Regions from separate parts of the Vibrio sp. Vb1574 genome, predicted to be linked through region 2. Evidence: predicted binding sites of a transcription regulator. Region 2 holds the regulator's gene; the other holds the start of a gene.

Region 1 (4,652 bases), on a different contig from region 2:
GTATGGAGACAGTTGGCTAGTGCCATCAATAGCTGGAAAGTCTCGCTCGCTTTGATACGCGTCACTGCGCTCCCGTGCAAATTCCCTAAGCTGCTTCAAAATATCATTAGTCGAAGCCAGCCAGTCTTCACTGGATTCTCGAGGATAGCTAAATGTGAAGCTTGAATTAAATCGAGCCGACTCTAATTGTTCGAGTACCTTTTTATTGAGTGGCGCTTGCTCGTGAGGTTTTACTACCGTCGGCATATGGAACTGCGTTAACCAAGCACGCTTGAATGGCGTAAACACCTTAAAATATTCGCCTTGCTTATTAAGAACCGTCGTTGGCGCGTGCACACATTTGTCATGAAACAGTTCAAATTCGATATCGTGAGAAGCTAACGCTTCACTTACTTGTGTATCGAGCTCTCGTTCGTTCACCTCATAGTGAATGTTTGCCATGACAGACGTGGCTTCAAGTGTTTCCGCCCACCCACTAATCACATCTGTACAATCGGAAAACGACGGTACCTCTTTGTACAAAAAGGGAATATTAAGGCTTTCAAGCTCCTCGTTAAGACAAGCTAAGCGACGAGCAATGAGGTCTGCCTGCATCGGCGCCATGTGATGCTCCCGCCACTGCTCTGGCGTCGCGATAAAGCAAGCGACGACAGGCTGCCCTGAATCAAATGCCGCTTTGAGTGCCGTGTGGTCTAACGTACGTAAGTCACGTCGAAACCATACTAAAATCATGGTAGCTCCTATCTTTTGTCTACTAAGTTAGGTGTAATTTCTCTATCACTTCAGAGCACCCCATCCGATCACCTAACTGTGCGTGAAGCATTTTGATGGACGCTACTTGTTTAGCAGCTAGCGCTTTGTTGGAGAAAAGGTAGATAAACGAACCATTTTCAACGACCTCGTGATCTAGTAGACCAGAAACATCATCAACCTTATCGATCAAAGTCGTGTGATACCCTTGTTCGCAAAGCTTCGCTGCTTGAATCCAACTCTCAGACTCTCTGTTTTGTTCAAAGCTAATGAGCAGACACTTTCCTTTGGAAGCGGCTTTGTTTTCAGAATCGATAACAAGGGCAAGTCGAGTGATCAAACAAGTCTGAAATAACCCGACCTGTAAAGATCGCAGCGATCCTTTCACCATGTCTAGCGCATCAAATACTGGGCTAATAAACTGATCAATAACGAGTTTTAGTGGATACTCTTTAAGAACAGAGGCAAGTAAACTCTCTGCTTTTCCTCGATTCAGGGTAGACAGCGCAAGCAGCATGTTTTCAACTTCTTCGAGTGTGCGAACCTCGTTTTTGACTTCGACATCGGCGCTTTTTCCTAGCAGCCCCTTCACTTTACCAATCGAAATCCCCTTCGCGAGCCAGCTCTGGACTTCGCGAATCGTATCGAGATCTTGCTGGCGATAAAGTCTGTGTCCTTTTTCAGTTCGCTGAGGTTGGATCAAGTTGTATCTTCGTTGCCAAGCTCTCAGCGTAACTGGTTTTACACCCGTGATTTCTGCGACATCTCGGATCGCGTATAGTTTTTCTTCTGAACTACAAACCATAGCGTAATCTCATCTCCTGCGGATACGGTTCTAAAAACTTCTGTTTTGCTAAATACTCGTCTGGGTAAGTATTTAAGTAATGCTTAATCAATGTAAGTGGTGCTAGCAGAGGCAGCATTCCGATACGGTAGTCGTGAATCACTGTCGCTAACTCTTCTTTTTCTTCTTTAGTTAGTGAGCGTTTGAAGTACCCTTGTAAATGCATCAACACATTTGTGTTGTTTTTGCGGCTAGCCCGATTCGTTAACGCCTTCATAAGTCCTAAACGATACTCTTGGTAAAAGTCTTCAATTTCATAATTAGCGACATCAGCGACTAAGCGGCCAAGGGAGCGGTATGACTCTGGGTGGTGTGCCATTAACGTCAGTTTGTAGCGCGAATGAAAGTCGATGATTTTGCCACGAGTAGGCTCACCATCCATCGAGCCGTAAAAGTCATTTAGACAAAATACTCGAGTAATAAAATTTTCTTTCAATACAGGGTCGTTAAGTCTGCCATCCTCTTCAACAGGCAACCAAGGCATTTTTTGCATCAATGTTTGTGTATACAAGCCAACACCTTCTTTCGCAGCACTGTTCTTGCTGTAAACCTTGACTCGCTCCATGCCACAAGTTGGTGACTTGGCACAAACGATGTAACCACAAAGCTGCTCGCTTTGAAGTTCATCTACTTTATTGGCCGAGTAAGTGAGCATATTGTCGGTATGATCATTTTCTGGATTTTTGGTTTCAACCAATGCAACACGCTCTTCATTAGAAACAAGACGAATTGTTGGACGGGGTACTGGCATACCTACGCCGACTTCAGGGCATACCGAAACAAAGTCAAAATACGGGCTGAGCTCTTTAGTCACAAAGTTGCTCACCTTATGACCAGAGTCAAAACGCACTCGTTCACCCAAAACACACGAACTGATACCTACTTTGATTGAAGATTCCATGATGACGCATCCCTATACAAAAAGTTTTGTTGTATAACTTATAGCAAGCCTTTCCAGATTGTACAAGAAAATAAGTTGTACAATTTAATCGTTTTACTTCACTCGAAAGTATTTCGATCAACCAGCTGTCAGAAAAAAGTTTGGCCCAAAAACAAAGAATTTGTGCGCGCAATCGACAAACTGCTCAAAAGCAAATCGATTGCTCTTTTGATTTCAACAGATTTGGTTATCAATAGTAGTTGCAGTTTCTAAATGCGTGGTTTTTGTGACTAAGCTCTCAAGGGGCTACTGTACGTCCCGATATTATTGCCTCAACGAAAACGAACAAGTTCAACAGAATTGGTAATAGCGTTCTATAATAGAGGCGTTTTATCAAAACAAAACTTTGGAGAGCACTTATGGCAACCCCACACATTAACGCACAACCAGGTGATTTCGCTGAAACAGTTCTAATGCCAGGCGACCCGTTGCGCGCTAAATACATCGCTGAAACGTTCCTAGAAGATGTGAAACAAGTTTGTGACGTTCGCAACATGTTCGGCTTTACTGGCACTTACAAAGGCAAAAAAGTTTCTGTAATGGGCCACGGCATGGGTATCCCGTCTTGCTGTATCTACGTACACGAGCTAATCGCTGAATACGGCGTGAAAAACGTTATCCGTGTAGGTAGCTGTGGTGCAGTACGTGACGACGTGAAACTAATGGACGTTGTTATCGGTATGGGTGCTTCTACAGACTCTAAAGTTAACCGTATCCGTTTCAACAACCACGATTTCGCAGCAATCGCTGATTACGGTCTTCTAGAAGAAGCAGTTAACCAAGCGCGCGCTCAGGAAGTGCCTGTAAAAGTAGGTAACGTATTCTCTGCAGACCTGTTCTACACACCAGAAGCAGACATCTTCGAGAAGATGGAAAAACTAGGCATCCTAGGTGTAGACATGGAAGCGGCTGGTATCTACGGCGTAGCAGCTGACCTAGGCGCGAAAGCACTGACTATCCTGACAGTTTCTGACCACATCATCCGTGGTGAAAAACTAAGCTCAGAAGAGCGTCAGAAGTCGTTCAACGACATGATGAAAGTTGCACTAGAAACTGCAATCAACATCTAAGAACAAATAGTAAGTAATAATTTGCAGCCAGAGTTATGCTGGCTGCCCGAATTATCCCGAGGGGGCGATTGTGTCTAACGGCGAACTGCCAAAAGACGCAGATGGGTTACAACTCAACTTTTGTAAAACATTGGCGTGTGACAACTTTGGATTGAGTGATGCAAAGCGTTACGTTCTGCAACATGCGAACCCTAAGCGTCCGGCGATGGTATGCCGTGAATGTGGAGCTTTCCCCCCCTTACTTAATAATCGCGATGTCGTGAACGAACTTCATCGCCTGCGGCACGTCCACAGTGACGGGTTGCCTGCTTGCCGTAATGATGATTGCGACAACTTTGGACTTTCTGTCCACACTCACAAACACCTCTATCACGCTTTCGGTTACAGTGGCGATCGCCAACGTTACCGCTGTAAAGTGTGTCAAAGTACCTTTGTCGACAAGTGGTCTGGTGCCAACAAGAAGCTTCAATTTCAAGAGAACTTGATGGGTTTATTGTTTACGGGATATTCCGTACGAGAAATCTGCCGCAAGCTTAGTATTAACCCAAAAACCTTTTACGATCATGTTGACCATATAGCTAGCCGCTGCCGCCGCAAGCTGGCAACCATTGATGCGCGCTGGGTAAACCACGCAACGCATTATGAATTGGCCTCAAACTATATTGCATTGCAACCGAACAGCAATAATGGTGTGTATTGGATTGTTTCTGGCGAAGCGCATTCTGGCTATATTCTTTGCCAGCACGTCAATTATTCCGCTGATGAAGAGCCAATCGCAACTCTCGATCATAACCCTTACGATGAGGTGTCTCGTTTTGTTTCCCAGGAGTACGTAGCGGAAGCAAGTGAGCCGCTTGCGGAACCTTCTCATCACCTCAGAGAGCGAATTGACCAAAAATACCAAACAATTTTGGCTCGCGGTAACGTAGAAGACCCTCTTGGTAATCTATCTGTATTTCATTACCCTTCAAAAGGGGCATTAGTCCGTCCGCCATACACCTCGTATGCACACTATTTACACGTACTTGATATGTGCTGCCCAAACAAA
Region 2 (4,652 bases):
CGGTGAAAGCTTGATTGAAGCGAAAGCAGGAGAGGCGGCGTTTGTTTCTCCTGGCATCATTGATGTAACGAACATTGCTGAGTTACCAGATGAAGAATACTTCGGCCCACTTCTGCAAGTGGTGCGTTACGAAGGGTTAGACAAAGCCGTGGCGCTAGCAAACGATACGCGCTTTGGCTTATCTGCTGGTTTGGTCTCAACCGACGACCAAGAATGGGAATACTTCGTTGACCACATTCGTGCAGGTATCGTGAACCGTAACCGCCAGCTCACTGGTGCAAGTGGTGATGCGCCATTTGGTGGTCCGGGAGCGTCGGGTAACTTGCGCCCAAGCGCTTACTACGCAGCAGATTACTGTGCGTACCCAATGGCATCAATGGAAGGTCAAGAGACTGTCTTGCCTGCAACATTGAGTCCAGGTGTAGCGCTATAAGTTTTAATAATAGAGTCGCAACTATGCATTGCGGCTCACCTTGCCGGCGCATCATTTAGGTATGGGTTGTAGTGATCGTTGGCAGAACACGAAAAGTGAGCAAAGACTCGGAAAAGCGTGTTGACTGACTGGCATTTACCGTCACAGGTTGATGGTTGCTCGTTCATTATTCTGGACAACTTTTGTTGTGAACGAGCAGCCAACTTCCGCTTACCTTTAAACTCTACATCTCGTAACAAGGAGTCGTTATGACGCCCGATGTGTTATTTGAATCGCTATGGCAAGATTACATTCAACGTCTTTGCCCTTCGGCTGCTAAAGTGCATCAGCTGCTTCAAGAAGATGAGCCTCTGATTAATGATCATATAGCTTTACGTACCTTCAATATCGCGCCTCTTGGTATTGAAACTCTAGCTAAGCCATTTGTAGCTATTGGTTACAAGGCGTGTGGTGATTACGTTTTCGAAAGCAAAAAGCTGGTTGCTAAGCACTATGAGCACCCAGATCCGAAGCAACCTAAAGTATTTATTAGTGAGCTAAAAGTTGAAGAGTGCTCTCCTGAGCTACAAGAGATTGTGAAAAATTTGGTGGCACAAGTCGATGCTGACAAGCTGAACGATAGCGCATTCTTACATGGTGGACGCTTGTGGGATTTAAGCTTTGCTGATTACCAAACGTTGGCTAAAGAAAGTGAGTACGCATCTTGGCTTGCGGCGCATGGTTACGGAGCAAACCACTTCACGGTGAGCGTTAACCAGCTCAATGAATATGAAGAAGTGAAGCAGGTAAACGATCATCTGCGTACCGCTGGGTTTACCATTAATGAAAATGGTGGTGAAGTGAAGGGCACTCCTGAGGTGTTGCTAGAGCAGTCATCGACCATGGCAGATAAAGTAGCGGTTCGTTTTAGCGAAGGCACTGAAATTATCCCTGGCGGGTTTTATGAATTTGCTAAGCGCTATCCGATGGAAAATGGTGATTTGTACCCAGGTTTCGTGGCCGCTTCAGCTGACAAAATCTTTGAAAGTACGAATGGCTAAGTTTTAGGGTTAACCTGTTAAGCTTACTCATTAGTGTTCGCTGCACCCTATCTCATTTGGTCATGAGTAAATAAAAAGCCACCAATGTTGCCATTGGTGGCTTTTATAATTTTGTTCGTGTCACTCTAGTTCGAGATTAACGAGTACCGTAAACCACGATGGTTTTACCGTGAGCAGAGATTAGGTTCTGCTCTTCTAGCATCTTCAAGATACGACCTACTGTCTCACGAGAACAGCCAACAATTTGACCGATTTCTTGACGAGTGATCTTGATTTGCATGCCGTCTGGGTGAGTCATTGCGTCTGGTTGTTTTGCAAGGTTCAGAAGCGTCTGAGCGATACGACCAGTTACGTCTAGGAACGCCAGGTCACCCACTTTTTGGCTAGTTACTTGAAGACGACGAGCCATCTGCGCAGAAAGACGCATTAGGATGTCTGGGTTTACTTGGATAAGCTGACGGAACTTCTTGAAAGAAATTTCAGCAACTTCACAAGGAGATTTAGCACGAACCCAAGCTGTGCGCTCTTGGTCTTCCTCGAATAGACCAAGTTCACCAATAAAGTCTCCTTGGTTTAGGTAAGAAAGGATCATCTCCTTACCTTCTTCGTCTTTGATAAGAACCGCAACAGAACCTTTAACGATGTAGTACAAAGTTTCTGCCTTTTCGCCCGCGTGAATTAGCGTGCTCTTTGAAGGGTACTTATGAATATGACAGTGTGAAAGAAACCACTCTAATGTTGGGTCGGTTTGAGGTTTACCTAGAACCATAATATCTCACTTCCTCTGCAGGGTACGCTTGCGCTATCCATATTTTAGCTAAGCCTGAATTAGGCCTACTAGAATAAGAGCACTTTTTATATGCTGCAAGCTCTCTTGTGTTTCGGTAAGAAATAGTATCCTTTTTCGAAAACGATTTCTTGATTTTAATCGTGCCATGATTGAGATTTTGTAAGCAAAACTGTGCACATGATCACGGTATGAAAAGTAAACATCTTCGCAGGCAGGTTTTTAGCCAATTTTCCCTGTTTCGATGAGCTGTTGTAGGATAGGCCGAACTATGAGCTCCATTGCAAAGCTCATCTTACCGCCGGGTACGACAATCGTGTTGTGGCGTGACATGAATGAGCCATCAATCATGGCCAGCAGATATGGGAAGTCGACATTCTTGATACCGCGTAGGCGAATCACCACAAAACTCTCATCCAAACTAGGGATGCCTTTTGCATTAAGTGGGTTGGAAGTATCAACGGTCGGTACGCGCTGGAAGTTGATGTGAGTACGAGAAAACTGCGGAGTGATATAGTTGAGGTAATCGTCCATGGATCGCACGATTGAGTCCATTACCGCTTCACGCGAATGGCCGCGATCGCGAGTGTCACGTACGAATTTTTGTATCCACTCTAAGTTTACAATCGGCACCATGCCGATTAAGAAATCCACATGTTGAGCAACATTAACATCGCCATCGACCACGCCACCATGTAACCCTTCATAAAACAGAACGTCGCTGTTTTCGGGTAAGTCTTGCCACGGTGTAAACGTGCCTGGCATTTGATTGTAGGGAACCGCTTCGTCAAACGTGTGCAGATAACGGCGCACGCTGCCAGTGCCGTCATGCCCGAACTTACGGAAAAACTCTTCTAATCCCGGGAAGTCATTAGCTTGTGGGCCAAAGTAGCTAATGTGTCGACCTTGCTCGCGGGCTTTGCGAATTTCGATGTCCATTTCTGGGCGAGTAAAGCGATGGAAGCTATCGCCTTCAACCCATGCGGGTTTAACGTTCATCATATTGAACATTTTACGGAAGGCTTCAGATGTAGTGGTCGTGCCGGCACCGGACGAACCAGTAACCGCAATAATTGGGTGTTTAGCTGACATGACAAACCTTGTCGAAAATTACTTACCTGTAATGTGCAGTAGAGTTACTACTGCACGGTCGATATCCCACTATAGCACGTAACAATACCTTGTCATCGAGTGGGATACGGTAAAATGTGAAGGGTCTAAAATTTTGTTTTATGTTGAATATCGACGGTTTCGTGTAGCTCAGAGAACACGATAACCGCTTCACCTTTTTCCAATTGAGCTTTAACTTGATCAATTTTGTCTTGCAAAGAAACCTCGACGGTTCCGTAATCCGTTCCTTCGCGTAAGACGAATTCACGAATTAAGTTTTCCAATGTTTCCGGCGCAATGTCTTGCCATGGAATGATCATAAATACCTCTAACTTTTATGATGAGCGGCTAGTTTACTGCGTTCGTTGCTTGGATACAGCAGAAAGGTAATCTGCGGCGATACTTTCGTAATACGCGGGCAGCGCTTCCTCCAACCAAAACTTAGGTTTTAACGCCGTTCCTGTTAGGAAGCCAACATGGCCACCGTGTTCAAAGAGACGGTAATCAATGTTATCTGGCAGAACAAACTTCGGTATCACATCATCGGTCATGAACGGATCGTCTTTGGCATGGATGATCAGTGTGGGTAGCGTGATTTGCTGTAGTTTACTTAAGCCAGAGCATTGGTCGTAATAATCTTGTGCGTCTTTAAAGCCATGCAATGGTGCGGTAATCAAATCATCGAATTCATACAGCCGTGTGACACGTTTGATTGAGTTGTAGGACAGCGCCAGCTCGCCATGCAGTAGATGATGCTTTTGTAACGCGTTACGTTTCAGTGAAGAAAGCAGATAACGGCGATACACTTTTGAAAAGCCTTGTTCTATACGGTTCGCACACGCCGCTAGGTCTAAAGGCGCTGAGATAATAGTCGCTGCATTCAAAATAGGGTGGTCTTTATATTGGGCTAAATAATTCGCCAACATGTTACCGCCAAGAGAAATACCAACCGCAACTTTGGGGTTATCAGGAAAGCGTTGCTCAAGGTGCTCTAAGAAGTGGCGGGCGTCAGTCACTTCACCAGAATGATAGGCGCGAGCTTTCTTGTTTGGCTTACCGCTACAACCGCGGAAATGCATCATCACCGACAGCCATCCAGATTGAGCAAATGCATTCATTAGCCCATTGGCATAAGGGCTATAGAAGCACCCCTCTAATCCATGAAATAAAACAAAAATCGGCTTTTTTTGTGCAGGCTCTTGGGTTGGGTCCTCGCTCCACGCGAGATCGAGAAAGTCGCCATCGGATGTATCGAGGGTTTGCCAAATCGGCGTAAACAACG

What was found. Region 2 encodes CRP, which controls carbon source genes, mostly activating them, when cyclic AMP is high. Its sites were predicted from a motif close to TGTGANNNNNNTCACA; they were not measured.
Region 1: the regulator CRP is predicted to act here: its motif matches at 2,760-2,775, upstream of deoD (purine-nucleoside phosphorylase).

Annotation. Positions count from the first base shown of each region.
Region 1 is NZ_JAWOTC010000042.1:11,082-15,733, reverse strand. Features, by position in the region: gene phrB (deoxyribodipyrimidine photo-lyase) at 1-732, opposite strand, end outside; gene R7O12_RS19590 (MerR family transcriptional regulator) at 755-1,555, opposite strand; gene R7O12_RS19585 (YbgA family protein) at 1,545-2,495, opposite strand; gene deoD (purine-nucleoside phosphorylase) at 2,894-3,604, shown strand; gene R7O12_RS19575 (hypothetical protein) at 3,675-4,652, shown strand, end outside.
Region 2 is NZ_JAWOTC010000031.1:35,474-40,125, forward strand. Features, by position in the region: gene astD (succinylglutamate-semialdehyde dehydrogenase) at 1-433, shown strand, start outside; gene R7O12_RS17085 (DUF1338 domain-containing protein) at 682-1,473, shown strand; gene crp (cAMP-activated global transcriptional regulator CRP) at 1,610-2,242, opposite strand; gene R7O12_RS17095 (phosphoribulokinase) at 2,483-3,352, opposite strand; gene R7O12_RS17100 (YheU family protein) at 3,478-3,690, opposite strand; gene R7O12_RS17105 (hydrolase) at 3,724-4,652, opposite strand, start outside.